3 regions of the Streptomyces sp. NPDC002845 genome follow, and region 3 is predicted to be linked to each of the others. Evidence: predicted binding sites of a transcription regulator. Region 3 holds the regulator's gene; each other region holds the start of a gene.
The links. Region 3 encodes HrcA, which represses chaperone genes, less so after heat shock. Its sites were predicted from a motif close to TTNGCACTCNGNNNNNCNGAGTGCNAA; they were not measured.
Positions count from the first base shown of each region.

Region 1: a site for HrcA is predicted at 7,321-7,347, ahead of ACWD3C_RS28960 (FmdB family zinc ribbon protein). Genes of this name have one in related genera too.
Region 2: a site for HrcA is predicted at 1,909-1,935, ahead of groES (co-chaperone GroES). Genes of this name have one in related genera too.

Region 1 covers NZ_JBSFUU010000045.1:32,892-42,638, forward strand. The annotation lists gene galU (UTP--glucose-1-phosphate uridylyltransferase GalU) at 1-212, opposite strand, end outside; gene ACWD3C_RS28940 (5-formyltetrahydrofolate cyclo-ligase) at 329-934, shown strand; gene ACWD3C_RS28945 (penicillin acylase family protein) at 1,038-3,815, opposite strand; gene ACWD3C_RS28950 (potassium/proton antiporter) at 4,018-5,547, shown strand; gene ACWD3C_RS28955 (MFS transporter) at 5,930-7,159, shown strand; gene ACWD3C_RS28960 (FmdB family zinc ribbon protein) at 7,359-7,691, shown strand; gene ACWD3C_RS28965 (S-methyl-5'-thioadenosine phosphorylase) at 7,766-8,599, shown strand; gene ACWD3C_RS28970 (hypothetical protein) at 8,783-9,391, shown strand; gene mscL (large conductance mechanosensitive channel protein MscL) at 9,512-9,747, shown strand, end outside.
Region 2 covers NZ_JBSFUU010000001.1:53,482-63,228, reverse strand. The annotation lists gene groL (chaperonin GroEL) at 1-1,289, opposite strand, end outside; gene groES (co-chaperone GroES) at 1,454-1,762, opposite strand; gene ACWD3C_RS00250 (polysaccharide deacetylase family protein) at 2,448-3,290, opposite strand; gene ACWD3C_RS00245 (polysaccharide deacetylase family protein) at 3,458-4,417, opposite strand; gene ACWD3C_RS00240 (class I SAM-dependent methyltransferase) at 4,508-5,692, shown strand; gene ACWD3C_RS00235 (RNA polymerase sigma factor) at 5,809-7,038, opposite strand; gene ACWD3C_RS00230 (YciI family protein) at 7,198-7,554, opposite strand; gene ACWD3C_RS00225 (LCP family protein) at 7,670-8,740, opposite strand; gene ACWD3C_RS00220 (endo-1,4-beta-xylanase) at 8,826-9,747, opposite strand, start outside.
Region 3 covers NZ_JBSFUU010000002.1:73,462-83,208, reverse strand. The annotation lists gene ACWD3C_RS01610 (ribonuclease Z) at 1-84, opposite strand, end outside; gene ACWD3C_RS01605 (histidine triad nucleotide-binding protein) at 91-465, opposite strand; gene ACWD3C_RS01600 (S41 family peptidase) at 593-3,814, opposite strand; gene ACWD3C_RS01595 (16S rRNA (uracil(1498)-N(3))-methyltransferase) at 4,558-5,307, opposite strand; gene ACWD3C_RS01590 (nitronate monooxygenase) at 5,304-6,389, opposite strand; gene dnaJ (molecular chaperone DnaJ) at 6,548-7,687, opposite strand; gene hrcA (heat-inducible transcriptional repressor HrcA) at 7,688-8,704, opposite strand; gene ACWD3C_RS01575 (MBL fold metallo-hydrolase) at 8,977-9,717, shown strand.

The DNA of each region.
Region 1 (9,747 bases), on a different contig from region 3:
TGGTCCTCCAGGGGACGTTTGTTTCGACCGGTGATCATGAGGACGTCGTCGAGCCCGGCCGACACCGCTTCCTCGACCACATACTGGATCGCCGGCTTGTCGACGACCGGCAGCATCTCCTTGGGAGTGGCTTTGGTGGCCGGAAGGAACCGGGTGCCGAGACCGGCTGCGGGGATGACAGCCTTGCTGATCCTGGGGTTCGACTCAGTCATGGCGGCAACCTTATCCGGTGCCTATGTGCGGAATCTGTGGCTCCCGTTAAATCGTTCTCATATGAGCACATTGCAGTCAGTTACCGACACAGTACGGGAGCAGCCCTGTGGGTCCCATGAGACGTGACACCGAGCCTGCCAAGCGCTCGTTGCGGCGAGAGCTTCTCGCGGTGAGAGGCAGGTTGACGGCCGATGACGTCCGGAAAGCGACGACCGCTCTTGCCGACCGCGCCCTGGACCTCCCCGAACTGGCGCACGCGCGCACGGTGGCGGCGTACGTCTCCGTCGGGAGCGAGCCGGGCACCCTCGCACTCCTCGGCACACTGTACGCGCGCGGGGTGCGCGTCCTGCTGCCGGTCCTCCTGGAGGACAACGACCTGGACTGGGGGGCGTACGCCGGACCGGAATCGCTCGTCCGCGTGCGGCACGGCGGGAGGATGGCCCTCCTGGAGCCCGCGGGCGAACGGCTGGGGCCGGAAGCCGTGACCGACGCCGACGCCGTCCTGCTGCCCGGTCTCGCCGTGGACTCCCGCGGCCTGCGCCTCGGCCGCGGCGGGGGCTCGTACGACCGCGTCCTGGCCCGGCTGGAGCGCGCGGGGGCCGGACCGGCGCTGGTGGTGCTCCTGTACGACACGGAGGTCGTCGACCGGGTCCCCGAGGAGGCGCACGACCGCCCGGTGCACGCGGTGGTGACGCCGTCGGGGGTACGGCGCTTCCGCTGAGCCCGGACGCCCGCCGGCCCGGACAGGGAAACGGCCTCCACACGCGTGCGTGGAGGCCGTCTTCCGTCAGGGGATCACGGTCAAGGGATCGCGGTCAGGCGGGTCACGGCTTCAGCAGCAGCGTGTCGCTCGTGCTGTCCTCGACCGCCTTCTCCGAGAAGGACCAGGTCAGCAGCTCGCCCTCGGCCCACTTGTCCGTCTGGTCGGTGTAGTGGGCGCTGTAGGCGTGCCCGGAGGCGCCGGTGAGGTTGATCCACTTGGACTTGTCGAGGTCCGCGAGGTTCACCACCATCCGCATCGACGGCACCCAGATGACGCCGTAGCCGCCCGCAGCGTTCCAGCCGGTGGCGTTGACGGTCGCCTCGCCGCCGTCGAGCTTCCAGGGGCCGCGGTTGAGCATGTGCCGCAGGAAGCCGGGGCCCTCGGTGCCCAGGGTCTGGTTCTTCAGGAACAGGCGGTGCAGCCGGCCCCAGTTCCAAGTGTCGATGTCCTTGCCGAGCCTGGCGGTCAGCTCCCAGCGGGCGTCGGTCATGGCGCGCTCGAACAGCTCGTCCCGGTTACCGGCGTCCTCCCGGATGCGGGTCCCGGGCGCCGACCACCAGTCGTTGTCCTCGTCGTCGACGATCCTGCGGACCACCTCGAACCAGCGGTCGCCGCCGTCCGGCTGCGCCTGGTCCGCGTCGCGCCGGCCGCACTCGCGCACGCTCTGCTCCGCATCCGCGGGACCGGTGGTGTTGACCGACTTCACCCACAGGCACTGGCCCTTGACCCGCACCTCCCTGGGCAGCTTGTTGCCGAAGGCGAGCTTGAGGATGTTGCGCCAGACCGAGTTGAAGTACGCGGCCGCCGCCGAGTCGGTGTCCTGGGTGTAGTCCCAGCCCTCCAGGAGCTTCTGCGCCTCGCGTACGTCCTTGTCCTCGACGTCGATCTTGAGCAGCAGGGGCACCAGCAGCTTGGCGATCTCGCTGCTGTTGTCGAGCTGCATCTGGCGCATGTCCTCGGTCGAGATCTTGCCGCCGCCGTCGATCTTCGACTTGATCAGATCGGTGATGCGCTGACTGCGCGCGCCGTAGCCCCAGTCCGTGGTGATCGTGTAGGGGTACTTGTTCTTGCCGACGACGGCCTGGTTGGCGGTGACGATGTAGCCGCGCTTCGGGTTGTACTCGTACGGCAGCTCGTCCTGGCCGATGTAGCCGGTCCAGCGGTACGTGGAGTCCCAGCCCGGCACGGGGAGCGAACCGTCGCCCTTGGCGCGGATCGGTATCCGGCCGGGGAGCTGGTAGCCGATGTTGCCCTCGGTGTCGGCGTAGACGAGGTTCTGCGAGGGCACGTCGAACAGGGCGGCCGCCTCGCGGAAGCCGTTCCAGTCCGCGGCCCTGTTCATCGCGAAGACGGCGTCCATGGAGGTGCCGGGGGTGAGCGCGGTCCAGCGCAGCGCGATGCCGTAGCCGTCGCCGCGGTCGGGGGCGGCGCTGTCGACGGTGGCCTTCTGGCCGACCTTGACGAGTTCGTCGGAGCGGTCGGACAGCAGGGGCATGCCGTCCTTGGTGGTGCGGACGACGATCGTCTTGGACGAGCCGCCGGCGACCTCGATGGTCTCCTCGCGGGTCTCGAACGGCACCACCTTGCCGTCGTACTCGTAGCCGTCGCCGGTGAGCTTCTCCAGGTACAGGTCCGTGACGTCGGCGCCGGAGTTGGTCATGCCCCAGGAGATGTCCTGGTTGTGGCCGATTATCACACCGGGCAGGCCCGCGAAGGTGTAGCCGGCGACGTCGTACCGGCACTTTTCCGAGACGCTGCGGCAGTGCAGGCCCATCTGGTACCAGACCGAGGGCAGCGAGGCCGACAGGTGCGGGTCGTTGGCGAGGAGCGGCTTGCCGGTGATGGTGTGCTCGCCGCCGACGACCCAGGAGTTGGAGCCGATGCCGTTGCCGTTCACGCCGACGGCCTCGGGCAGGTCCTCCAGGACGTCGTAGAGGCCGTCCAGCTGGCTCTGGAGACCCGCGGGGGCCGCGATGCCTCCCGCAAGGCCCGTGCCCGCCGCGTCGGTCCCCGAGGAGCCGGTGGAGGTCCCGGTGCCCGAGCCCTGCGACCCTTGTGCCCACGTCTCCGTGACCTCGTCGTACCGGCCCTCCTGAACGATCGCCTTGTTCCGGCCGTACGGGTACTGCGGGTACAGGTCGGCGATCTGCTGCGGGCCCAGGCGGCTGGTCAGCAGGGAGCGGTCGATCTCGTCCTGCATGTTGCCGCGCAGGTCCCAGGCCATCGCCTTCAGCCAGGAGATCGAGTCGACCGGGGTCCACTCCTCGGGCCGGTAGTCGTTGGCGAAACCGAGGGCCGCGTACTCCAGGGAGATCTCCTCGCCCTCCTTGCCGTCCAGGTAGGCGTTGACTCCCTCGGCGTAGGCGTCGAGGTACTTCTTGGTGGAGTCGGACAGCTTGGTGTCGTACTCCTCCTGCGCGATGTGCTCCCAGCCCAGGGTGCGCAGGAACTCGTCGTTGCCGATCTGGCCCTTGCCGAACATCTCCGACAGGCGGCCCGCGGTCATGTGGCGGCGCACGTCCATCTCGTAGAACCGGTCCTGCGCCTGGACGAAGCCCTGCGCCATGAACAGGTCCTCGTCGGAGGCTGCGTATATCTGCGGGATGCCGTTGCCGTCGCGCTTGACGTCGACCGGCCCGGACAGGCCCTCCAGCGTGATGGAGCCCTTGGTCTGCGGGAAGGAGGCGCGCACGGTACTGATGGACCAGTAGCCCCCGTAGCCGACGCCTCCGACGAGGGCGAGCACCAGGACGATCACGATCAGGCGGGCTCTGCGCCCCTTCTTCCTGCCGGACTTGCCGGGCTGCTGACCGGAAGAGGCGGTGGTGGTGGGGGGCATCGCTGTCCTTGCTGTCCTTACGCGAGCGGCAGGGCGGGCTGTGCTTTCGTGCTTTCTACTGAGCGCTGGAGCAACCATAGGCGCAGGGCCCACTGGTACTTGACTCGGAGTCGGCAACCAGCCTGTACGGGAGTTCGATCACGCCAAAGGGAGTGCCAAGAAAGCGTCAAGAGTTAGATAAGGTAACGAATTACTTGTCCTGATGGCCCAGAAGGGAACACAGCCGCTGACCGTCCACGACCTCAACCAGCTCCTGCTCGTCTGCTCGCTCGTTCTGCTCGTCGCGGTGGCGGCGGTTCGCGTCTCTTCGCGCAGCGGGCTCCCCAGCCTGCTCGTCTACCTGGGCATCGGCATCGCCATGGGCCAGGACGGCATCGGAGACATCCACTTCGACAACGCCGAACTGACCCAGGTCATCGGCTACGCCGCCCTCGTCGTGATCCTCGCGGAGGGCGGCCTCGGCACGAAGTGGAAGCAGATCAAACCGGCCCTGCCCGCGGCGAGCGTGCTGGCGCTGGCCGGGGTCGCGGTGAGCGTCGGGATCACGGCGGCGGGCGCGCACTACCTGGTCGGGCTGGAGTGGCGGCAGGCACTCATCATCGGGGCGGTGGTGTCCTCCACCGACGCGGCCGCCGTCTTCTCGGTACTGCGGAAAATCCCCCTCCCCGCGCGCGTGACGGGCGTCCTGGAGGCCGAGTCCGGCTTCAACGACGCCCCGGTGGTCATCCTCGTCGTCTCGCTCTCCACGGCCGGGCCGGCGGAGCACTGGTCCACCCTGGTCGGCGAGATCGCCCTGCAGCTGGCGATCGGCGCCGCCATCGGCCTCGCCGCTGGCTGGCTCGGCGCGTACGGCCTGCGGCGCGTGGCACTGCCCGCCTCCGGCCTCTACCCGATCGCCGTCATGGCCATCGCCGTCGCCGCGTACGCGGCCGGGGCACTCGCCCACGGCAGCGGCTTCCTCGCCGTGTACCTGGCCTCCATGGTGCTCGGCAACTCCAAGCTGCCGCACTGGCCCGCCACGCACGGCTTCGCCGAAGGGCTCGGCTGGATCGCCCAGATCGGCATGTTCGTGCTCCTCGGTCTGCTGGTCACCCCGCACGAGATGGGCGACGACATCCTGCCCGCGATCGTCATCGGCCTGGTGCTGACCATGGTCGCGCGACCCTTGAGCGTGGTCCTCGCGCTGCTGCCGTTCCGGATGCCGTGGCGGGAGCAGACCCTGCTGTCCTGGGCCGGGCTGCGCGGCGCCGTGCCCATCATCCTGGCCACCATCCCCATGGTGAACGGCGTGGAGGGCAGTCGTCGCATCTTCAACATGGTCTTCGTACTGGTCGTCGTCTACACCCTCGTCCAAGGGCCGACGCTGCCCTGGCTGGCCCGGAAGCTCCGCCTGGGCAAGCCCGGGGAGGCCGCCGACCTCGGGATCGAATCGGCGCCCCTGGAGCGGCTGCGCGGACACCTGCTGTCCGTGACCGTCCCGCACGGCTCGAAGATGCACGGCGTCGAGATCAACGAACTGCGACTGCCCCCGGGCGCCGCCGTCACCCTCGTCGTCCGCGACGGCACCTCCTTCGTGCCGCTGCCGACCACCGTGCTGCGCCGCGGCGACGAACTCCTCGTGGTCGCCACGGACCCCGTCCGGGACGCGGCGGAACGCCGCCTGCGGGCCGTGGGCCAGGGCGGCAAGCTGGCCGGGTGGCTGGGGACGACGGGGAACGGGACCGCCGAGTAAGGGGCGCCAATTCGTTGCGGGTATGTTTCATGTCGTACGGTTGGCCGGTTCGCCACCCTTCAGGATGAGGTGGCGCGCTTTCCGCACGAACCGCCCGCAGGAGCCGATCATCACCGGTAAGTTCAGCTTGTCCGACAGCGAGATCGTCGGACCTACCGCCGGACGGGCGGAAAGTAACGCCTGTGGAGGCTCGTGTAAGACCAGTCCCTCTCGGGGGGCGGCTGGGGCCGATGAAGCAGGAACCCGCGGTGGCGCCGTACAGCGGTGCGGACCAGAATCGTCTGCCGAGCAGGCGAGGGCGTCAACAGGCGGCAGAAAGGCCAGGGCCGCCGCATCCACGGTCACTCCCGACCAACAGGGTGATCGCCCGGGGTACAGGAACCTGCTGTGCACCCCGGGCGCCTGGCGTTTCCTTCTCCCCGGCTTCGCCGCACGCCAGCCGTTCGCGATGCTGACGCTCTCCATCGTGCTGCTGGTGCAGCACACCACCGGCTCGTACGGGGCGGCCGGCGCCGTCGCCGCCGCGACCGGTGTCTCCATGGCGCTGTTCGCCCCGTACAGCGGCCGTCTCGCCGACCGCCACGGCCAGCGGGCAGTGCTGCTCCCCGGCGTCGTCCTGCACGCCCTGGCGGGCCTGACGCTGACGGCGCTGGCGCTGATGGACGCCCCCTTGTGGGCGCTGTTCGCCGCCGCCGTGCCCACCGGAGCCTCGGTGCCGCAGATCGGGCCCATGGTGCGGTCCCGTTGGGGTGTGAAGCTCCAGGGCTCGCCCCTGATGACGACCGCGGCGGCCTTCGAGTCCGTCACCGACGAGCTGACCTTCGTACTCGGCCCGCTGCTGGCGACCGCGCTGTGCACCACCGTGGACCCGGCGGCGGGCCTGGTCGCGGAGGCCTCGCTGACCCTGATCGGCGGCCTGCTGTTCGCCGCGCAGAAGAGCACCCAGCCGGCGCCCGCCGTCGAGGGGCACGCACGCGTGGAGCACGCCTCCGCTCTGTCCGTCCCCGGGGTACGCGTACTGATCGTGGCCTTCCTGGGCATCGGCTCCGTCTTCGGCGGCATGCAGGTCTCGCTCGCCGCGTTCTCCGAGTCGATCGGCGAACCCGGCATCAACGGCGTCCTGTACGGCGTCTTCGCCGCGGGCAACATGCTCTCCGGGCTCGCGTGCGGCGCGATCGCCTGGAAGGCGGCCCCGCAACAGCGGCTGGTCATCGGGTACGCGGCCCTCGCGCTGGCCGCCGCCGGCCTGTGGACCGCCCACTCCGTGGTGGTCCTCGCCGGGCTCGGCCTGCTGGTCGGCATGTGCATCGCGCCCGCCCTGATCACCGGCTACACCCTGGTCGACAGCCTGGTCCCGGCGGGCGCCCGCACCGAGGCCTTCACCTGGCTGACCGGCGCGGTCGCCCTCGGCCAGGCGGCCGCCGTCACGGCCGCCGGACAACTGGAGGACCGCCTCTGGGACGGCGCCGGATTCCTGGTCCCGATGGCCGGAACGGCCCTTGCCCTGGCGACCGTCGTAGCCCTGCGCTCGCGGCTGGTGCCGCCGCGCATGGCCAGAGTGGTCACGCGCGGCGCGGCCCATCGCGAGCCTGTCGCGATCGGTGAGATGTGACCCGCAAATTTCCAGGAACAGGTCACTGTGACTCCACCGCTTGAGCGGCTTCCCACTTGGGCGCGAAGGCCTTCGTGGCGGTCAAGCCCTGACCGCTGCCCGTAGGCAGGTGACGCACGTTACTCCAACGTACCGACAGCGCGGGTTAGTATTGACGATCGTTAGCACTCATCGAGTGAGAGTGCCAGGAGGAAGACCAGTGCCGACGTACCAGTACCAGTGCACCGAATGCGGTGAGGGCCTCGAAGCGGTGCAGAAGTTCACCGACGACGCCCTGACCGAGTGCCCCAGCTGTAGTGGACGCCTGAAGAAGGTGTTCTCCGCGGTCGGCATCGTCTTCAAGGGCTCCGGCTTCTACCGGAACGACAGCCGTGGCTCCTCGTCGAGCAGCAGCCCGGCGTCGTCCACGAAGTCGTCGGACTCTTCGTCCTCGTCCGACTCGAAGTCGTCGTCGACCTCTTCTTCGTCGTCGGCCTCGTCGTCGTCCTCGTCCACGGGCTCTTCCTCCTCCAGCAGCAGCTCGGCCGCGTAAGGCTTTTCTTACGAGACCCTGTCGTCGTACGGCGGCAGGGTCTTCCGTGTTCCGGGCACGGTTAGGGTGCGGGCATGGCGAACGCAGAGATAGGTGTCATCGGCGGCTCGGGCTTCTACTCCTTCCTCGACGACGTGACCGAGATACAGGTCGACACCCCCTACGGCCCTCCCAGCGACTCCCTCTTCCTGGGCGAGATCGCCGGGCGACGGGTCGCCTTCCTCCCCCGTCACGGGCGCGGCCACCATCTGCCGCCCCACCGCATCAACTACCGCGCCAACCTGTGGGCGCTGCGGTCGGTCGGCGTGCGGCAGGTCCTCGGGCCGTGCGCGGTGGGCGGGCTGCGGCCGGAGTACGGGCCGGGCACCCTCCTCGTACCGGACCAGCTGGTGGACCGTACGAAGTCACGGGCCCAGACGTACTTCGACGGCCTGCCGCTGCCCGGCGGCACCATCCCGAACGTCGTGCACGTCTCGCTGGCCGACCCGTACTGCCCCATCGGCCGCAAGGCCGCGCTGGAGGCGGCGCGCGGTCGGGACTGGGAACCGGTGGACGGCGGCACGCTGGTCGTCGTGGAAGGGCCGCGCTTCTCCACCCGCGCCGAGTCGCTGTGGCACCAGGCGCAGGGCTGGTCCGTGGTGGGCATGACCGGCCATCCCGAGGCGGCGCTCGCCCGGGAACTGGAGCTCTGCTACACGTCGATGACCCTCGTCACCGACCTCGACGCAGGCGCCGAGACCGGGGAGGGCGTCTCGCACGAGGAGGTGCTCCAGGTGTTCGCCGCCAACGTCGACCGGCTGCGTGGGGTCCTCTTCGACGCGGTGGCCGCGCTGCCGGGCAACGGGACGCGGGACTGCCTGTGCTCGAAGGCGCAGGGCGGGATGGATCCTGGGTTCGAGATGCCGTAAGCGGGGGGTGTGAGGGGTTCGCGGTGCCATGGGCGGCGATGGGGCCGTAGGGGGTTCGGTGGGGTGGAACTTCCCGTTCGGGTGAGGGAGTTGTCCACAGGCCCGGCGGTCGTCCACAGGCGTCGGCGGGATTCACCGCGAGGCCTCATCGTGGGAACGCAATCCGATCTCACGCAGCAGGTGGTGGTCCCTGTGTCCCTCCCGTTCTCCACGTCGTCATCGTCATCGTCCGCGTCCGCGTCCGTCCCTTCGCAGCCGTCCGCACTTTCGCAGCCGTCCGGCTACCGCCCGCCGGGTACGGACGCGCCGCCCACCTGCGAGGTGCCCCACTTCGCTCCGCTGCGGGTGCGCGCGGGCCGGTATCAGTTGCGGCGGTTCCTCCGATGCCGGAGGCGGGCCGTGGCCGTGGGGCTGGCCGTGACCGCGGTGGCCCTGGTGGCGGCGGGGCCACGGGACGCCGAGCGGGTACGGGGGCATCCGGTGGCCGACCCCGTACGGGAGCGCCGGGCCGCTGAGACGGTGGCGGCGCCGGTGCGGATCGCCGACGGGGCGACCGTACGGCTGCTGCGGCCCGGTGACCGGGTCGATGTGATCGCCGCCGAGGAGTCGGTGGCGGGCGGCGGTGATGCCCGGGTGGTCGCGCGCGGGGCCCGGGTGACGAAGGTGCCGGTGGCGGACGTGGCCGAGAGCGGGGCACTGGTGGTCCTGTCCGTGCCGCGGACCACGGCGGCACGGCTGGCGGGCGCCGGTGCGACCTCGCGGTTGGCGGTGACACTGTGCCGAGTCTGCTGAGTGCCGGCGCCGAGCCGGCGTCAAGCCCCTCGTTCGAGGGACCCGATTGGACAGCCCTGTCATGCCCTGCCGTAGGTTGCGGAGTCGTTTGTTCCACAACTTGTGCAGAGGGGCCTCGTGGTGAGCCAGAAGAAGGAGCCGAACGTTTGGGAGGGCTTCAAGGCCTTCCTGACGCGGGGGAACGTCGTCGACCTGGCCGTCGCGGTGGTCATCGGTGCGGCCTTCACCAACATCGTCAACTCGGTGGTGCAGGGCATCATCAACCCGCTGGTGGGGGCAGTCGGCACGAAGGACCTCGACAACTACACCTACTGCCTCAAGGACCCCTGCACGGGCAGCGGCGACGACGCGACCGG
Region 2 (9,747 bases), on a different contig from region 3:
AGGTTGCCCTCCAGGACCTTGACGGCGTGGACGAGCGCGGAGCCGCCACCGGAGACGATGCCCTCCTCGACCGCGGCGCGGGTCGCGGAGATGGCGTCCTCCAGACGGTGCTTCTTCTCCTTCAGCTCCACCTCGGTGGCGGCGCCGACCTTGATCACGCACACGCCGCCGGCCAGCTTCGCGAGGCGCTCCTGGAGCTTCTCGCGGTCCCAGTCGGAGTCCGTGGTCTCGATCTCGGCCTTGATCTGGGCGACGCGACCGGTGACGTCCTCGGACTTGCCACCGCCGTCGACGATGGTGGTGTCGTCCTTGGTGACCGTGACGCGACGGGCGGTGCCCAGCACGTCCAGGCCGATCTGGTCGAGCTTGAGGCCGACCTCCTCGGCGACAACGGTGCCGCCGGTCAGGGTGGCCATGTCGCCGAGCATCGCCTTGCGGCGGTCGCCGAAGCCGGGGGCCTTGACCGCGACCGCGTTGAAGGTGCCGCGGATCTTGTTGACGACCAGGGTCGACAGGGCCTCGCCCTCGACGTCCTCGGCGATGATCAGCAGCGGCTTGGAGGAGTTGGTCTGGATGACCTTCTCCAGCAGCGGCAGCAGGTCCTGGATCGAGGAGATCTTGCCCTGGTGGATCAGGATGTACGGGTCGTCGAGGACGGCCTCCATACGCTCCTGGTCGGACACCATGTACGGCGACAGGTAGCCCTTGTCGAAGGCCATGCCCTCGGTGAAGTCCAGCTCCAGACCGAAGGTGTTGGACTCCTCGACGGTGATGACACCGTCCTTGCCGACCTTGTCCATCGCCTCGGCGATGAGCTCGCCGACCTGCTGGTCCTGGGCGGACAGCCCGGCGACGGCGGCGATGTCGGACTTCTCGTCGATCGGGCGGGCGGTCGCGAGGAGTTCCTCGGAGACCGCGGCGACGGCGGCGTCGATGCCCTTCTTCAGGGCGGCCGGGGAGGCACCCGCGGCGACGTTCTTCAGGCCCTCGCGGACGAGCGCCTGGGCCAGCACGGTGGCGGTGGTCGTACCGTCACCAGCGATGTCGTTGGTCTTGGTCGCCACCTCCTTCACCAGCTGGGCACCGAGGTTCTCGTACGGGTCCTCGACCTCGACCTCGCGGGCGATGGTGACACCGTCGTTGGTGATGGTGGGGGCGCCGAACTTCTTGTCGATGACGACGTTGCGGCCCTTGGGGCCGATCGTCACCTTGACCGTGTCGGCAAGCTTGTTGACGCCGCGCTCGAGGGCGCGACGGGCGTCCTCGTCGAACTTCAGGATCTTCGCCATGGGAGCGTTGGCCCTCTCGGGAATCTAGAGGTGCTGTGGGTGCTATGGGTGAACGAACTGCGCCCCGGGCGCCCGGCTGATTGATGGTCGCGGGGAGCCAGGGGCGCAGCTGAAAGCAATGTGCTTCGAAGTGCCGGGTTTCTGGGGGTGACCCCCAGACCCCCCTACTTCTCGATGATCGCGAGCACGTCGCGGGCCGAGAGGACGAGGTATTCCTCGCCGCTGTACTTCACCTCGGTGCCGCCGTACTTGCTGTACAGCACGATGTCGCCGGTCTTGACGTCGAGCGGCAGGCGCTCGCCGTTCTCGAAGCGGCCCGGGCCCACGGCGAGGACGACGCCCTCCTGGGGCTTCTCCTTCGCGGTGTCCGGGATGACCAGGCCAGAGGCCGTGGTCTGCTCGGCGTCCAGCGGCTGGACCACAATGCGGTCCTCGAGCGGCTTGATGGCAACCTTGGAGCTGGCGGTCGTCACGATCCGACCTCCCCCTTCGGAGATCTCACGGGGTTAACTGTCTGAGGTGGCGACCAGGTCGATCCGTCGTCGCGGGTGCCGGACCTGCCCGTCGCGTTGTTGGCACTCTCCAGGGGGGAGTGCCAGACCTGAGACTATGACCGCGATTAGCACTCGGTCAAGCGGAGTGCCAATTGCCTGCGGCGCGGCGCGGCGTCCGGGGGTGCCCCCGGGCTGTTGGCGGCCGAGGGTGGCCGCCACCGCCGGGGCTCCGCCTGGACCCCCTGGGGGTGGGTGGGTTGTCTGCGGGTGGGTGGGGGTTGCTGTGGGATCGGCCTTCGGCCTCGTCCTCAAACGCCGGACAGGCTGAGGGTGCCCGGCCGGGGCTGCAAAGGCTCGGCGCAGAGTCGGGGCTTGGCGCGGGAGCAGAGAGGCTGGCGCGGGACTGGAGAGACCTGGCACGGGGCTGGAGAGCCTGGCCGGGCTGATGGGTGCTGCTCCGGGCTGGAGCCGCGCCCCTTCAGGGGCGCGGGGAAGTGCGCGACCAGCCACACACAACTCGCAGTCCCCCAACAACCCCGACACCCACCCCCTGTCGGGGTCCAGGGGGCGCAGCCCCCTTGGCGAGGTCGAAGGGGCGGCAGCCCCTTGGGATGGGACGGGTAGGGGCGGCGGGGGCGAGAAAGACATCCCCGCGCCCCCACCCTCAGAGGTAGTCCTCCAGTCTCCCCACCGTCAGCCCCTCCCCCTGGATGCGGCGGAGGAGCCGTGTCGTCAGCTCGGTCGGTGAGGGGCCGTGCAACTGCTCGGGGCCCCCGAAGTGGGCCAGGATGATGTCGCCGGGACGGAGGCGGGTGCCGGACTCGTGGCGCCGGCCCTCGGGCCGCGAAGCATGGGGCCGCAGACCGTCGGGCCGCAGGGAGGCCCGCCACAGCACGACGGCGGACACACCGCAGTCGGCGGCGGCACGAAGCGTGGTGTCGTCGTAGGTGCCGTAGGGCGGCCGGAACAGGGTCGCGCGGATACCGAACCGCTGCTTGAGCTTGTGCTGCTGACCGCAGATCTCGGCACGTTGCCCGGCGTACGGCAGGCCACGCAGAGAGGTGTGGTCGAGGGTGTGGTTCTGGACGCTCGCACCGACCGACCGGAGTCGGGCGAAGTGGGCGTACCCCGGCCCGGCGACCGTGTCCGTGAGGAACAGGGTGACCGGCAGCCGCAGTTCGCGGACGAGGTCGGCGAAGTGCGGGTCCCGCTCGGCGCCGTCGTCGTACGTCAGGAAGACGACCTTGTCGCGGGTGGGGACGCGGTCGACGACCGGCGCCAGCCCCGGGGCCGCGGCACGCGGGATGGACGGACGGTCGGGCACCTTCGGAGCCGGGGCGAGCGGCTCGTCCAGCCCCCAGCGCCGATGAGCCTCCTCCACCCGGGCGGAGGCATCCCCCACCGGCTTCCCCTCATCCCGCTCCCCCGGGCCCTCCCCCGGCCCTCCCGAACCTCCCGCCCCTCCCACCGGAGCGGCGAACTGACCGCACCCGGCGAGAACCAACATCACCAGCAGCCCCACGACCCCCGCACGGACACTCCCACCCCGCGCACGGCCACCCCCGACCCCCGCCCGAAGACCCCCACCCCCCGCACGAGCACCCACGCGCCCCACCCGGAGACCCTCACCCCCCACACGCGCACCCGCACCCGCACCCCCCGTACGCGACGCCCTCACAGGTAGTCCTCCAGCCGAGCCACCGCGTACCCCTTCGCCGTCACCAGATCCATGAAGCGCCGGACCATGTCGGGCATGGTCCCCCTCCAGTCGCCCTTGCCCCGGAAGTGGCTGAGGACGATGTCGCCGGGGTGGATGTCGCGGTCCCACTCGCGGTACTCCCAGCGGTCGGGGAAGACCTCCTCGTTCCACAGGGGGGCGTACGCGATGCCGCAGGACTTGGCGGCGCGCAGGGTGTCGGCGTTGTAGTTGCCGTACGGCGGGCGGAAGAGGGTCGGCCGTCTGCCGTACTGCTTCTCGATGACGTCCTGCATCCCGCAGATCTCGCGCTTCTGCCGGTCGTACGACAGGCCGGGCATGTAGCGGTGGTTGAGGGTGTGGTTGTTGAGGGAGACCCCGCTCGCCTGCATCCGCTTGAAGTACCGGTAGTCCTCCTTCACCAGGTAGTCGCTGAGGAAGGCGGTGTACGGGATCTTCAGCTCGCTCATCATCCGCAGGAACGCCGGGTCCTTCTCGGCGCCGTCGTCGATGGTGAGGAAGACGATCTTGTGCCGGGTGGGGACGGTGGTGAAGACCGGCGGCAGGTCCTCGTGCCCGTCGACCTCGAATCCCTTGCGGGTGGTGATCCGCGGCTTCTTCGCCGGGGGCGCGGGAGGCGTGAGCGGGACCTTCGCAAGCCCCCAGCGCTTCGCTGCGGCGGCGCGCGCGGCGTACGACTCGCGCAGTCTCTCGGCGTACGAGCTGAGCGCGCGGGCGGCGGGTGCCCGCAGTTCGGGCTGCTGGCCGTGGGCGGGCTCGGCCTCGGCGGAAGCACGCCGTACGGCCGACCCGCCACCGCCCCCCGCACAGCTGGAGACAAGGGCGACGGCGGTCAGCGCGGCGATCGCGCCGTGGACGGCCACCGCCTGCTTCACACCCTTCACCCGCTTTACATAATTTTGTCGTACGAGTCGCATGGCGCCGCATCCTCGCAGCCCACCCCGGCACGGAAGGCCCGACACCGCCACCGGGCGCGCACCATCCACCGACTGGCCCACAATGTCCCGGTGAACGACCTCGACCCCACCGCCTCCCTCTCCGCCCTGTTCACCCCCGAGGGCCGCGCCCTCCTCGACGAGGTGCGCGGCACCGAACCGGCACGGGAACTGGCCGTCGCGACCCGGCTGCGCCGCGACCACCCGGCCGGGCTCGTGTCGGCGGCACTGGCCCAGGCACAGCTGCGGCAGCGAGCGGCGGCGAAGTTCGGGGCGGCGGACGCGGAGCGGATGTTCTTCACGCCGAACGGGGTCGAACAGTCCACCCGGACCACGGTCGCGGCCCACCGGGCCGGCCGTCTCCGCGCCCTGGGCGTCGGCTCCGTCGCCGACCTGTGCTGCGGTATCGGCGGCGACGCAATCGCGCTCGCCCGGGCGGGCATCCGGGTCCTGGCCGTCGACCGCGACCCGCTGACGGCGGCGGTGGCCCGCGCGAACGCCGAGGCGCTCGGTCTCGCCGACCTGATCGAGGTACGGGAGGCGGACGTCACGGAGATCGACACCTCCCCCTACGACGCGGTCTTCGTCGACCCCGCCCGACGCGGCGGCCGCGGCCGGGTCTTCGACCCCGAGGCGTACTCACCCCCGCTCTCCTGGGCCATCGACACGGCCCTCAAGTCCCCCCGCGCCGCCCTGAAGATCGCCCCCGGCATCCCCCACGAGACGGTCCCCGCCGAGGCCGAGGCGGAGTGGATCTCGGACGGGGGTGACGTGAAGGAGGCGGTGCTGTGGTTCGGGGCAGGGGCGCCGGGCGCCGTCCGCGCGACCCTCCTCCCCGGCCCGCACACCCTCCTCGGCCGCGGGCTCCCCGACCCCCGAGTCCGGCCGCCGGGACGGTACTTGTACGAGCCCGACGGCGCCGTCATCCGGGCGCACCTCGTCGCCGAGGTCGCCGAGGAACTCGACGGCGGCCTGATCGACCCCCGGATCGCGTACATCACCGCCGACGCCCCGCACCCGACGCCGTACGCCACCGCGTACGAGATCACCGACCAGCTTCCCTTCAACGTCAAGAAGTTGAAGGCCCTGCTGCGGGAGCGCGAGGTAGGGATCCTCACCGTCAAGAAACGCGGCTCCGCCGTCGAGCCGGAAGAACTCCGCAAGAAGGTCAAGCCACACGGCCCCAACTCGGCGACGGTCTTCCTGACCCGCGTCGCCAACGCACCGACGATGCTGCTGGGCCACCCATTGGGGTGACACCGACCCGCTCGCGCCGACGTTGCCGCAGCGGCGCCCGCGCCCACGAAGCAGCAGCTCGCGACGTGTCGCCATCGTCGCCGATCATCCGGAACCAGTGAGCGCGCCCCGGTCTCTCAGCCACACTCCTCCGCCCGCCCCAGCAGCAACTCCCGCTCCCGCTCGTTCCGCGCCAGCCCCGCCGCTCGTACGAACTCCTGCCGCGCCTCCTCCGTGCGCCCCAGCCGGGCGAGCAGATCGCCGCGCACGCTGGGCAGCAAGTGGTAGTCCCGCAGGGCCGGTTCGGTGGCGAGGGTGTCGATGATGTCCAGGGCAGGGGCCGGGCCGTCCGCCATCGAGACGGCGACCGCGCGGTTCAACTCGACGACGGGGGACGGGGACTGGGCGGCGAGCACGCCGTAGAGGGTGGCGATCCGCGGCCAGTCCGTCTCCTCGTACGTATGGGCCTGGGCGTGGCAGGCGGCGATGGCGGCCTGGAGGACGTACGGGCCGGGGTGGCCGCCCGGGGCGACGGCGTTGGCGCGGCCGAGGGCGGTGAAGCCGCGGGCGATGAGCAGGCGGTTCCAGCGGCGGCGGTTCTGGTCCTTGAGAAGGACCGGCTCGCCGGACGGGCCGACGCGGGCGGCCGCGCGTGACTCCTGGAGCTCCAGCAGGGCCGCCAGCCCGTGGACTTCGGGCTCCTTGGGCATCAACTCGGCCAGAACGCGGGCGAGCCGGAGGGCGTCCTCGCACAGGGCGGGGCGCAGCCAGTCGTCGCCGGCGGTGGCCGCGTAGCCCTCGTTGAAGATCAGGTAGATGACCTCCAGTACGGATTCCAGCCGGGCCGCCCGTTCCGGGCCGTACGGCACCTCGAAGGCGACGCCCTTCGTGGCGAGGGTCCGTTTGGCGCGCACGATCCGCTGAGCGATGGCCGGTTCGGTGGCCAGGAACGCGCGGGCGATCTCGGCGGTGGTGAGCCCGCCGAGCAGCCGGAGGGTGAGGGCGATGCGGGCTTCGGCGGACAGCACCGGGTGGCAGGCGGTGAAGACGAGGCGCAGCAGGTCGTCGTCGATGTCGTCGGGATCGGACGGTTCGTCGTACCGGGCCTCAGAGGTCGAAAGGTCCCGCCCGACCTCCTCCAGCTTCCGCGCGTATGTCTCCTTGCGCCGTACGAGGTCGACCGCCCGACGCCTGGCCGTGGTCATCAGCCAGGCGCCCGGGTTGTCCGGGACCCCTTGCTCGGGCCACTGCTCCAGGGCTGCGACCAGCGCGTCCTGTGCGAGTTCCTCCGCGATGCCGACGTCCCGGACGATCCGGGCGACGGCGGCGATGACGCGGGGGGACTCGATCCGGAAGACGGTTTCGATGGTCTTGGCGACCTTGGCGGTCTCGGCGACCTCGCTGGTCGTGACCGTCTCGGCGGTCGTGGCGGCCCTGGCGGTCTCGGTGGTCGTGGCGGTCTCGGCGGTGGGCTGTGCTGTCACAGCCCACCATCAGACACCCCTACAGGCGCACAGCCAAGAACCTCAGCCCTCCGCGATCTCCCGCACCTCGCACGTCACCGTCCACTCCTCCCCGTGCACCTTGAGGAACCGCGACGCCCACTCGACGGCCTCGGCCTTGTCCTTGCACTGCATGAGCACGTAGCCGCCCACGACCTCCTTCGACTCGGTGAACGGCCCGTCCGTGACGGAGAGCTTCCCGCCCTCCCAGCGCACCCGCGTGCCCTGCGCGGACGGCAGAAGCCCAGCGGTGTCGAGCATGACCCCCGCCTTGGTGATCTCCTCCAGCAAGGCCCCCATCCGCTCCTGCAGCTCGGGGCTGGGGCCCTCGGCGGGAGCGGTCGACTCGTCGATCTGGATCAGGGACAGGTAGCGCGGCATGGTGACTCCTCGGGTCAGTGGGACCGGGTCCTTCCCGGCCTCTCACCCATGCGTCGATCGGGAGCCCCTCGAATCGACACGGCTGCCGGATTTCTTCGAGAATCTTTTCCAGACCTCACTTCAGCGACTCCCACAGCTCCCCCGCCTCCGGCTCGTCCGCCACCACCCGGTACCGGTTCGTCGGTGCCGGGACCACCGGCATCATCACGGTCGTGAGGTCGTCCGCGGAGAGGCCTCGCAGGCTCTGGCCCAGGCTCATCAGCTCGGTCAGCGAGTCCAGTCCCGTGTCCGTGGTGAGGCTCTCCGTGAGCGCGTTCGTGACCGAGTAGAGCCTGGCGGGGCTGGTCAGGAGGTCTGTGGCGGAGATCTGTTGCAGGAGGGCCTTCACGAGCATCTGTTGGAGGCCTATGCGGCCGAGGTCGCTGCCGTCGCCTATGCCGTGGCGGGTGCGGGCCAGGGCGAGGGCCTGTTCGCCGTCCAGGTGGTGGGTCCCGGCGTCCAGCGTCAGATGGCTGTCCTCGTCGTCGATGTCCTCGTCGGTGGTGACCGTGACGCCGCCCAGGGCGTCCACGAGTTTCGCGAAGCCGGCGAAGTCGATCTCGACGTAGTGGTCCATGCGGACGTCGGTCATCGACTCGACCGTCTTCACCGCGCAGACGGGGCCGCCCACCGCGTACGCGCTGTTGAACATCGCGTTGTACGCCACCGACGTCGAACCGCCCGACTCCATCGGGCACGACGGGCGGGTCACCAGCGTGTCCCTCGGGATGCTCACGATCGTCGCCTCGGTGCGGCCCTCGTCGAGGTGGACGACCATCGCCGTGTCGGACCGTGCCCCGGAGCCGCTGCCGCCACCGCCGAGCCTCGCGTTCTCCTCACCGCTGCGGGAGTCCGAGCCGAGGACCAGGATGTTCAGGGCGCCGCTGGGCAGCGGGGAAGCGGACGCGGAGGTCGACGGCGTCGGAGTCGTCACCCCCCGTGCCGGCCGGTCGTCCCCCAACGCGCCGTTGATGTCGACGCTCTTGATGTTGTCGTTCAGGTGCCAGTACGCCCAGCCGGCCGTACCGGCCCCGAGCACCAGAGCCCCTGCCAGCGTGAGGCCGGCGGCCTTCAGCCATGTCGACCGCCGGCCAAGGGGTCTGCCCGCGTCCCCGTTGTCTCCCCCGTGCACGTCTACGCCCGTCACACAGAAGAACGTAAGTCCGAATTATTGCGAGCAGACACCCCAGACCGCGTTTTCTTCGGAAATTCTCAGACTTCGCAGGCGGGGCTCAGCCCAGCGTCACCGTCGGCACCGGATTGTTCCCGCTCCACGACCCGTTGAACCCGAACGTCACGGAACCGCCGTCCGGCACCGCCCCGTTCCAGGAGGCGTTCGCGCAGCGCACCGCCGACCCGGTCTGGGTGCACGTCGCGTTCCAGGCCTGCTGGAGCTGCTGACCGGCACCGAAGGTCCAGTTGACGTTCCAGGACGACAGGGACGCCCCCGAGCAGCTGATCCTGACCTCGCCCGTGAAGCCGGTGTTCCACTGGTTCGCCACGCTGTACGTCGCCGTGCAGGCGTCCGTCGGCGGCTCAGTGGTCGTGCCGCCGAGCGCGGCCGCGATGGCGTGGTACGCGGGCTTGGGCGCGTAGTTCTCGTCGTACGGGGTGGCCGCGCCCTGGCCGGGGAAGGTGTCCGGGATCCATGAGTCGGAGTCCGTGAAGCCCCACACGGTGACCCCGGTGCACCGGCTCACGGCGACGCACGCGGCGACGACGGCTTCGTACTCGTCCGCCTGCTGCTCCAGCTTGGCTTGCGTGGCCGGGAGTTGCATACGGATGTCCAGCTCCGTGATCGCGACGTCGACCCCGAGGTCGGCGAACCGCTGGATGTTCTGCTGGAGCGTGGAGGGGACCTGGCCGAGGATGATGTGGGCCTGGAGCCCGACCCCGTCGATCGGGACCCCGCGCTCCTTCAAGGACCTGACCAGGTTGTACAGGGCCGTGCTCTTCGCGTTGACGCCCTCGACGTTGTAGTCGTTGATGTACAGCTTGGCGCTCGGGTCGGCGGCGCGGGCGGCGGTCAGGGCCTGGGCGATGTAGTCCGCGCCGAGGCCGTTGTACCAGAGGGTCTGGCGGTAGGTGCCGTCCTCGTTGAAGGGCTCGTTGACCACGTCCCAGGCGGCCAGCCGGCCCTTGTAGCGGCCGACT
Region 3 (9,747 bases):
CCGCAGCAGATAGCCGTTGTGGTTACGGTGCCGGGTCGGGACCTGGCTGGCCGTGCCGAGGACCACCAATTCACGTACGGACACGACAAGTTACCCGGGCGGCCATTCGAGCCCGCGTCCGCCGAGGACGTGCGCGTGGGCGTGGAACACGGTCTGCCCGGCGCCGCTGCCGGTGTTGAACACGACCCGGTAGCTCTCCAGCTTCTCCTCGCCCGCGACCTCACCGGCCTCGTGCAGCACATCGGCGGCGATGCCCGGCTCGGCGGCGGCGAGGGAGGCGACGTCGGGGTGGTGGACCTTCGGGATGATCAGCACGTGTGTCGGCGCCTGCGGATTGATGTCCCGGAACGCGACGATCGTGTCGGTCTCCCGCACCACGGTCGCCGGAATGTGCCCCGCCACAATCTTGCAGAACAAGCAGTCTTCCTGCGGCGCGCCGTCCTCTTGTCGCGGCTCCCCTGCCATGCGTGTGCCTCCTCACGCCAGCTGATCGTTACGTCGGCATCGTATCGGCCGTAAGGCGTACGCCGCCCGATGCGGCCCCGCCCAGGGGCCGCACCGTCCAGACCAGAGCAAGGTCCCCCAGGCCGCCCTACAGCTCAGGCACCCCCGGAGCCGTCTTCGCCGGGTCCTCCGCGAGAGCGGCGAGCGCGATGCGAATCGCCTCGTCCAGCTGAACGTCCCGCCCGGCCACGTAGTCCTGCGGCGCCTGCACGACCTCGACGTCCGGGTCGACGCCGTGGTTCTCCACGCCCCACCCGTAACCCTCCAGCCAGAAGGCGTACTTGGGCTGGGTCACGAGCGTGCCGTCGACCAGGCGGTACCGGCTGTCGATCCCGACGACACCGCCCCAGGTGCGCGTACCGACGACCGGACCGATACCGAGGGCCTTTATCGCCGCGTTGACGATGTCCCCGTCGGAGCCGGAGAACTCGTTGGCCACGGCGACGACGGGACCGCGCGGGGCGTCGTCCGGGTAGCTGGACGGGCGCATGCCACGCGGCACGTCCCAGCCGACGATCCGCCGCGCGAGCTTCTCGACGACGAGCTGCGACGTGTGCCCGCCCCGGTTCTCGCGGACGTCCACGACGAGCCCCTCCCGCGCCACCTCGATCCGCAGATCGCGATGCAGCTGGGCCCAGCCGGAGCCGACCATGTCCGGCACGTGCAGGTACCCGAGCCGCCCGCCGGACTTCTCGTGCACGTACGCCCGCCGGTCCGCGACCCACGCGTGGTAGCGCAGCGGCTCCTCGTCGGCGATGGGGATGACGACGGCGTGCCGTGGATCACCGCCGCCGGAGGGCGAGACGGTCAGCTCGACGGGCTTGCCCGCCGTCCCGACGAGCAGCGGTCCGGGCCCGGCCACCGGGTCCACCGGCACACCGTTGACAGCGACGATCGCGTCCCCGGCGCGCACCGCCACGCCCGGCGCGGCGAGCGGCGCCTGCGCGTCCGGATCGGAGGTCTCCGAGGGCAGCACCCGGTCGATACGCCACTGTGCCGGTCCCTGGGAGCCGTCCTCGTGCCGGGAGATGTCCGCCCCGAGCAGCCCCTGCCGCCGGTCGCCCCAGCCGCCTCCCCCGCGCGGGGTGACGTACGCGTGCGAGGTGCCCAGCTCGCCCTGCACTTCCCACAGCAGGTCCACCAGGTCGTCGTGGGTGGCGACGCGGTCGAGCACCGGCCGGTACCGGTCGAGCACGCCGTCCCAGTCGACGCCGCCCAGGTCCGGCCGCCAGAAGTTGTCGCGCATGAGGCGGCCGGTCTCGTCGTACATCTGGCGCCATTCGGCGGCCGGGTCGACGGTCTGCCGTACCCGGGACAGATCGACGGTGATGTTGCTGTCGCTCTCCTCGTCGTTCGAGGCGCGCCGGTCGCTCGGTACGACCTTGAGCTTGTCGTCGGTCCACAGCAGGACGCGTTTGCCGTCGCCGGTGACGGCGAAGTGGTCGGCGTCGGCGGCGAGGTACTCGACGCGCCGCTGGGCGAGGTCGTACCGCTCCAGGCTGGTCTTCGGGTCCGGGTCGTCCGGGGTGGCCCGGGAGTGGCCGAGCACGCCGCGCACCGGGTGGCGCAGCCACAGCACCCCGTCCTTGGCGGCCCGCAGCCCCGTGTAGCGCGCGGCCTCGACGGGGAACGGCACGATCCGGTCGGCGAGCCCTTCGAGGTCGATACGGGTCGCGGGGGCGCCCTCGCTGTCGGGGGTCTCGTCCTTCTCCGGGGCCTCGAACGGCCGCCCGTGGCGCTGTGGCCCGAAGGGGGACGGGGTCGTCGCGGCGAGCGTGATGAGGTACGGCCGTGAACCGCCCACGAAGGCGAGGTCGAAGACGTGCTCGTCGTAGACCGGGTCGAAGGAGCGCGCCGACAGGAACGCGACGTGCTTGCCGTCGAGGGTGAACGCGGGCGCGTAGTCGCGGAAGCGCAGCGGAGTCGCCTCGGTGACCGACAGGTCGGCGGTGTTGGCGAGCTTGAGCTGCCGCAGCGGGCTCGGTCCGGCGTGCGACCAGGCGAGCCAGGCGGAGTCGGGCGAGAAGACGAGTCCCGACGCCTCTCCGTCCTCGCTGCGGTCGACCTCCCGTACCTCTCCGGTCTCCCGTTCGACGAGCAGTACCCGGCCGTCGTGCGAGGCCACGGCCGCCCGGCTGCCGTCGGGCGCCATCGCGAGCCCGAGCACCCGGCCCAGCTGCCCGGCGGCCAGCCTGCGCGGGGTGGCCCCCGGGGCGACCCCGGTCGCCGGCGCGAACTCCAGCGCGTCGTCGCCCTCCGCGTCCGTCACCCAGACCACGTGTTCCTCGCCGTCCGCGCGGAAGGTGCGCGGCATCCGGGCCCGTACGCCGTGCTCGACGGCGAGCGCCCGCGCGGGCCCCGAGCGGTGGGTGACCCAGTGCACGGCCCCGCGCACGGCGATCGCGCTGCCCCGCCCGGTGTGGTCGGGCGCGGCCGCCCCGAACCACCGGCCGGCGCTCACGGGATGCGGTTGCAGATCGACCCGCTGCCCGCCGAGCCGGATGTCGAGCCGTCGCGGTTCGGCGCCGTCCAGGTCATCGAGGAGCCACAGTTCACCGGCGGAGGAGTACACGACCCGCGACCCGTCGGTGGCCGCGTGCCGGGCGTAGAACCCGTCGACCGCCGTGTGCCGCCGCAGATCCGACCCGTCACCCAGGGACGAGTAGAGCGCCCCCACACCCTCGTGATCGGAGAGAAAAGCGATCCGCTCCCCCACCCAGGACGGGTACTCGATGTTCCCGTCCAGCTCGGCGTGCAGCCGTACGAACTCGCCCTGGTCCTCCCGGTCGATCCACAACTTGCCCGCCGTACCGCCCCGGTACCGCTTCCACCACGCGGCCTCGCGCCCCATGGGGGCGGACAGCAGCACGGTGGCGGGCCCGTACGCGACCTCGCCGACGGGCCCGTACGGCAGGGTGGTCGCCGGTCCGCCGTCGAGCGGGACCGCGCGGGCCCAGGTGCGGCGCAGGCTGGCCTGGCCCTGGGTGCTGAGCGCCAGGACCTGCCCGTCCGGGGTCCAGCCGCGTACCTGGGTCTTCGAACTCCCCCAGTACGTGAGCCGTTTGGCGGGCCCGCCGTCGATGGGCGCGATGTGCGCCTCGGACGCCCCGTCGCGGGTGGAGGTCCAGGCGACGGTGGTGCCGTCCGGGGAGATGCGTGGATGGTTCACGGGGACGTTGTCGACGCTGACCCGCCAGGCGCGGCCACCGTCGAGGGGCGCGACCCAGACGTCGTCCTCGGCGGTGAAGGCGACCGACTCGCCATGCAGATGCGGATACCGGAAGTACGCAGACGGTGCAGACTCTGTCACCAGGTCACCTTACGCAGCGTGCGTTCCTGAGGGCAGGGGTTGGCGCTTTTTCGACTAGGAGTGCGCACAAGGCAGCTTTAACTCGATCGTGTGGTGGTCGACTCACGGGCTTGCGGCGTCCTGGGGCCGTTCGGGCTACGGTGATCGTGCGATCTGGGACGCCGGGTACGGCGCCAGCGTGCGGGACCCCCGCTCCACGGGAGTGATGGTTCGGGGCCTCCCCGTCGCCTCTGGCCGTACCCATATGGCGAGGTCGCGCAGGGCAGCGTCGATCAGCGGCCTCCGGCCGCGGGGGCCTCGCGGGCCCGGACCACGCACAGGATGCGTGTCGCCGCCCCGGGGTCGAGTACGCCGGGGACCAGTACGCCCAAGACCGTTCGGGGCGTGCGGCTGAGCAGAATCACTCCTGCTCAGTCTTCAGACGGTTTGGATCACTTGCCCTACTGTCCTACCGCCCTACTTGCCCTCGGGCCAGCACTGCGGGTCCGTCTGGCACCAGATGCTCTTGGTGACGGTCACGGTGGGCCCGGGCTGTCCTGGCCGGCTGCTGCTCGGCCGGGCAGTCCGTTCCCGACCTCGCAGGCGGACGCGCCCACGACGGCACCCACGGCGAGTGCTGTTCCCAGCAGAACCCGACGCCCGCCCAACCGGTGCCGTAAACGCCTCAACGCACCCATGGGCAGCAGCCTGCCACCGACGTGGGTACGGCGGTAGGTCTCATACCGCCACGCCCCGGAGACCGGTCAGGACCAGCGGCCCGTGCGTCCGAGCAGCAGCGCGACCGCCGCGGTGCCGGCGGTCGACGTACGCAGGACACTGCGCCCCAGCCGGTACGCCTTCGCCCCTGCCTCGCCGAACAGGGCCAGCTCCTCGGGGGAGACGCCCCCTTCGGGCCCGACGACGAGCACGATCTCGCCGGAGGCGGGGAGTTCGGCGGTGGCCAGCGGCTCGCTGTCGTGGTCGCGGTCCTCGTGCAGTACGGCGGCGAAGTCGGCTTTGGCGAGAAGTGCGGCAACCTGCTTGGTCGTTGCCGCGTCCGCGACCTCCGGGAAGCGCACGCGGCGGGACTGTTTGCCGGCCTCGCGGGCGGTGGCCCGCCACTTGCCGAGTGCCTTCAGCCCGCGCTCGCCCTTCCACTGCGTGATGCAGCGGGAGGCCGCCCAGGGCACGATCGCGTCGACGCCGGTCTCGGTCATGGTCTCGACGGCGAGTTCTCCGCGGTCGCCCTTGGGCAGGGCCTGGACGACGGTGATACGGGGCGACTCCTCGGGTTCCTCCGCGACGGCGTCCCTCCGGACGATCAGCCGGTCCTTGCCCTCGGTGCCGAGTACGACGCAGTCGGCCCACCGCCCGTGTCCGTCCGTGAGGACGACGTCCTCGCCGGCCCGCAGGCGCTTGACGGAGACGGCGTGACGTCCCTCGGCCCCGTCGAGGACGTACCGTCCGCCGTCCCCCGCGCTGAAGTCCTCCACGACGAACACGGGAGCGGTCATGAGGCACCCCCGTCAGCGGGGTGTCCCGACAAGGCCGCCTTGGCGGAGGCGAGTTCCGCGGCCAGTACCTCGACCAGCCGACCGGCGGGGAGTTCGCGCGCCAGCCGGTGCCCCTGTCCGGCCCACAGCGCCATGCCCTGCGCGTCGCCCGACTTGGCGGCGGCCTTGCGCAGCGGCGAGGTGAGGTGATGGACCTCGGGGTAGGCGGCGGGGGCGTACGGGCCGTGCTCGCGCATGAACCGGTTGACGAGCCCGCGGGCCGGGCGGCCGGAGAAGGCGCGCGTCAGCTCCGTACGGACGAAGAGGGGGTTGGTGAGCGCCTCCTTGTGCACGGCGTTGGCGCCGGACTCGGGGGTGGCGAGGAAGGCCGTGCCGAGCTGCGCCGCGCAGGCGCCCGCGGCGAGCACCGCGGCGATCTGGCTGCCGCGCATGAGGCCGCCGGCGGCGACGATGGGCAGGGAGACGGCCTCCCGCACCTGCCCGACGAGGGCCAGCAGCCCGATCCCCGCGCAGTCCCTCTCCGGATCATCCCGATGGGTGCCCTGGTGGCCCCCCGCCTCCACCCCCTGCACGATCACCGCGTCGGCGCCCGCCCGCTCCACGGCCTGCGCTTCCTCGGCGGTGGTGACGGTGACGAGGGTGCGGGTGCCCTTGCGGGCGAGGGACTGGAGCACCTCTGGGGCAGGGCAGCCGAAGTGGAAGGACACGACAGGCACCGGGTTGTCGAGCAGGACGGCCAGCTTGGCGTCGTACCCGTCGTCCCGCCCGCTCTCCGGGTCGCCCAGCTCCGTCTCGTACCAGGCGGCTTCTCCGGCCAGCTGGTTGGCGTAGACCTCGACGGCGGCCGGGTCCGCAGACTCCGGCTGCGGCATGAAGAGGTTCACCCCGAAGGGGCGGTTCGTGAGTCCGCGCAGCTGCTTGATCTCCTGGTACATGCCGTCGGCCGTCTTGTACCCGGCAGCCAGGAACCCCAGCCCGCCGGCCCCGGACACGGCCGCGGCGAGCTGCGGGACGGAGACTCCGCCCGCCATCGGGGCCTGCACGATCGGGTGAGCGAAGAGATCGGTCAGCGCGGAGGACATGACGGCATGTTGTCACGTCCTCCGAACAAGTCCGAATCGGGTCCGACGGGCTCCCCAGCCCACCCAAGCCCCGACATCCGGTCAAGCCACGAGGGTCCTCGCCCCCGCCGCCCCTACCTCAGCCGCACCGCCCCCGGCACAACAGCTCGGCGCGCGCCTCAGCGCCCGTTGAACGCGTCCTTCAGGCGCGAGAACAACCCCTGCTGCCCCGGCTGGAACTGCCCCGTGGGCCGCTCCTCGCCCCGCAGCTTGGCCAGCTCGCGCAGGAGCCGCTCCTGCTCGGGATCGAGCTTGCTCGGCGTCTGCACCTCGACGTGGACGACAAGATCGCCCCGCCCGCCACCGCGCAGATGGGTGACCCCACGCCCGTGCAGCGGGATCGACTGCCCGGACTGAGTGCCCGGACGGACGTCGACCTCCTCCATCCCGTCCAGCGTCTCCAACGGCACCTTCGTCCCCAGAGCCGCCGCGGTCATCGGAAGGGTGACCGTGCAGTGCAGGTCGTCGCCCCGCCGCTGGAAGGTCGGATGCGGCAGCTCGTGGATCTCGACGTACAGGTCACCGGCGGGACCCCCACCGGGCCCGACCTCACCCTCACCCGCGAGCTGAATCCGCGTGCCGTTGTCGACACCGGCGGGGATCTTCACCGTCAGGGTCCGGCGGGACCGTACGCGGCCGTCCCCCGCACACTCCGGGCACGGGTTCGGCACGACCGTCCCGAACCCCTGACACTGCGGACAGGGCCGCGACGTCATGACCTGCCCGAGGAAGGACCGCGTGACCTGAGAGACCTCACCACGGCCCCGGCACATGTCACACGTCTGCGCGGTGGTCCCCGGAGCGGCACCCTCGCCACTGCACGTGGTGCACACCACGGCCGTGTCGACCTGGATGTCCTTGGTGGTCCCGAAGGCCGCCTCGTCGAGCTCGACCTCCAGCCGGATCATCGCGTCCTGGCCGCGCCGGGTACGCGAGCGCGGCCCGCGCTGGGACGCCGTACCGAAGAAGGCGTCCATGATGTCCGAGAAGTTCCCGAAACCGCCGGCGCCGAAGCCACCCGCACCACCCGCGCCGCCCGCCTGGGACAGCGGGTCGCCACCGAGGTCGTAGACCTGCTTCTTCTGCGGGTCCGACAACACCTCGTACGCGGCGTTGATCTCCTTGAACCGCTCCTGCGTCTTCGGATCGGGATTGACGTCCGGATGCAGCTCGCGTGCGAGCCTCCGGAACGCCTTCTTGATCTCGTCCTGGGACGCGTCGCGGCGCACGCCGAGTACGGCGTAATAGTCCGTGGCCACTTACGACTCCGCCAGGATCTGTCCGACGTACCGTGCCACCGCTCGTACCGCTCCCATCGTTCCCGGATAGTCCATGCGTGTCGGTCCGACCACGCCCAGCTTGGCGACTGCCTCGCCGCCCGAACCGTAGCCGACCGAGACCACGGACGTGGAGTTGAGTCCCTCATAGGCGTTCTCATGACCGATCCGCACCGTCATGCCCGAATCCCCCGCCTCCCCAAGCAACTTGAGGAGAACGACCTGCTCCTCCAGCGCTTCGAGCACCGGCCGGATCGTGAGAGGGAAGTCATGCGCGAAGCGTGTCAGATTGGCGGTGCCGCCGATCATCAGCCGCTCCTCGGTCTCCTCGACGAGTGTCTCCAGGAGGGTGGAGAGCACGGTCGAGACGGCGCCGCGGTCGTCGGCCTCGAAGGCCTCGGGCAGGTCCTGCACCAGTTGCGGCACGTCCGCGAAACGGCGGCCCGCCACCCGGCTGTTGAGCCGCGCGCGCAGATCCGCGAGAGACATTTCTCCGAACGGTGCCGGGCAGTCGATCATGCGCTGCTCCACGCGGCCCGTGTCCGTGATCAGCACGAGCATCACGCGCGCGGGGGCGAGCGACAGCAGCTCCACGTGCCGCACGGTCGACCGCGTCAGCGAGGGGTACTGCACGACGGCGACCTGCCGGGTCAGCTGCGCGAGCAGCCGTACGGTCCGGCCGACCACGTCGTCGAGGTCGACGGCGCCGTCGAGGAAGTTCTGGATCGCGCGCCGCTCGGGCCCGGTCATCGGCTTGACGCCGGCCAGCTTGTCGACGAAGAGCCGGTAGCCCTTGTCGGTGGGGATGCGACCCGCGCTGGTGTGCGGCTGGGCGATGAACCCCTCGTCCTCCAGGACCGCCATGTCGTTGCGGACGGTCGCCGGCGAGACGCCCAGGCTGTGCCGCTCGGTGAGCGCCTTGGAACCCACCGGCTCCTCGGTGCCCACGTAGTCCTGGACGATGGCGCGCAGCACTTCGAGCCTGCGTTCACTGAGCATCGCGCACACCTCCAGTTCGCCTCTCCCGCGACTCCCCCTTGGCACTCACCCCGGGCGAGTGCCAACACTCCCCGCCCAGTGTACGGCGGTGGGGTACGGCCCCGGCAAGGCCCGCCCCGCCTTGTCCATGCCGACGTGTACGGACGTGTCCTGCGATGTCGTAGCCGATGTCATGGCGGATGCCATGAAGCCGATGTCATGAGCTGGGTTGCGGCGCCTGTCATGGGCTGGGTTGCGGCGCCGCGACGAGGGTCTCCGGCTAGCGTCGGCGTATGACCGTGACTTGGGAAGAGGCGGGGTGGGAGAAACTCGCTCCGCACGTCGGGCGGTGCCGCCTCCCCGGCTGGGACTGCACGGCCGGGCTGGTCGTCGGCGGTGGCGGCCACGCGCTCATGATCGACGCGGGGTCGAGCCTGCGGGAGGGCGCCCGGTTGCGTACGGAGGCGTGCCGGCTTCCGGGCGGCGCCCGTGTGACACATCTCGCGCTCACCCATCCCCACTTCGACCACGTCTTCGGGGCGGCCGCCTTCGCGGGCGTGGAGGTCTTCGGCGCGGTCGGCCTGGACACGGTCCTCGTCCACGAACGCGAGGAGCTGCGCGCCGACGCCGTCCGCCACGGCCTGGCCGCCGGGGAGGCCGCCGAGGCCGCCGACCTGCTCGTACGCCCCCGCCATCACGTCTCCGGCGAGTGGACCCTCGACCTGGGAGGCGGCCTCCAGGTCCTGCTGGCCAACGTGGGCCCGGGCCACACGGGCCACGACCTGGCGGTGTTCGTACCGGCGACTGAGGCCTCCCCCGAGGTGGTCTTCTGCGGCGACCTGGTCGAGGAGTCCGGCGAACCCCAGGCGGGCCCCGACGCCGTACCGTCCCACTGGCCCGCCGCCCTGGACCGCCTGCTCGACCTGGGAGGCGAGGACGCCGTGTACGTGCCGGGCCACGGGGCGACGGTCGACGCGGCCTTCGTGCGGGCACAGCGGGACGCGCTGGCGCGCCGCTTCGGCGTGTCGCGCTGATGGCGTACGGGCTTCTCCTACCGTCATCTC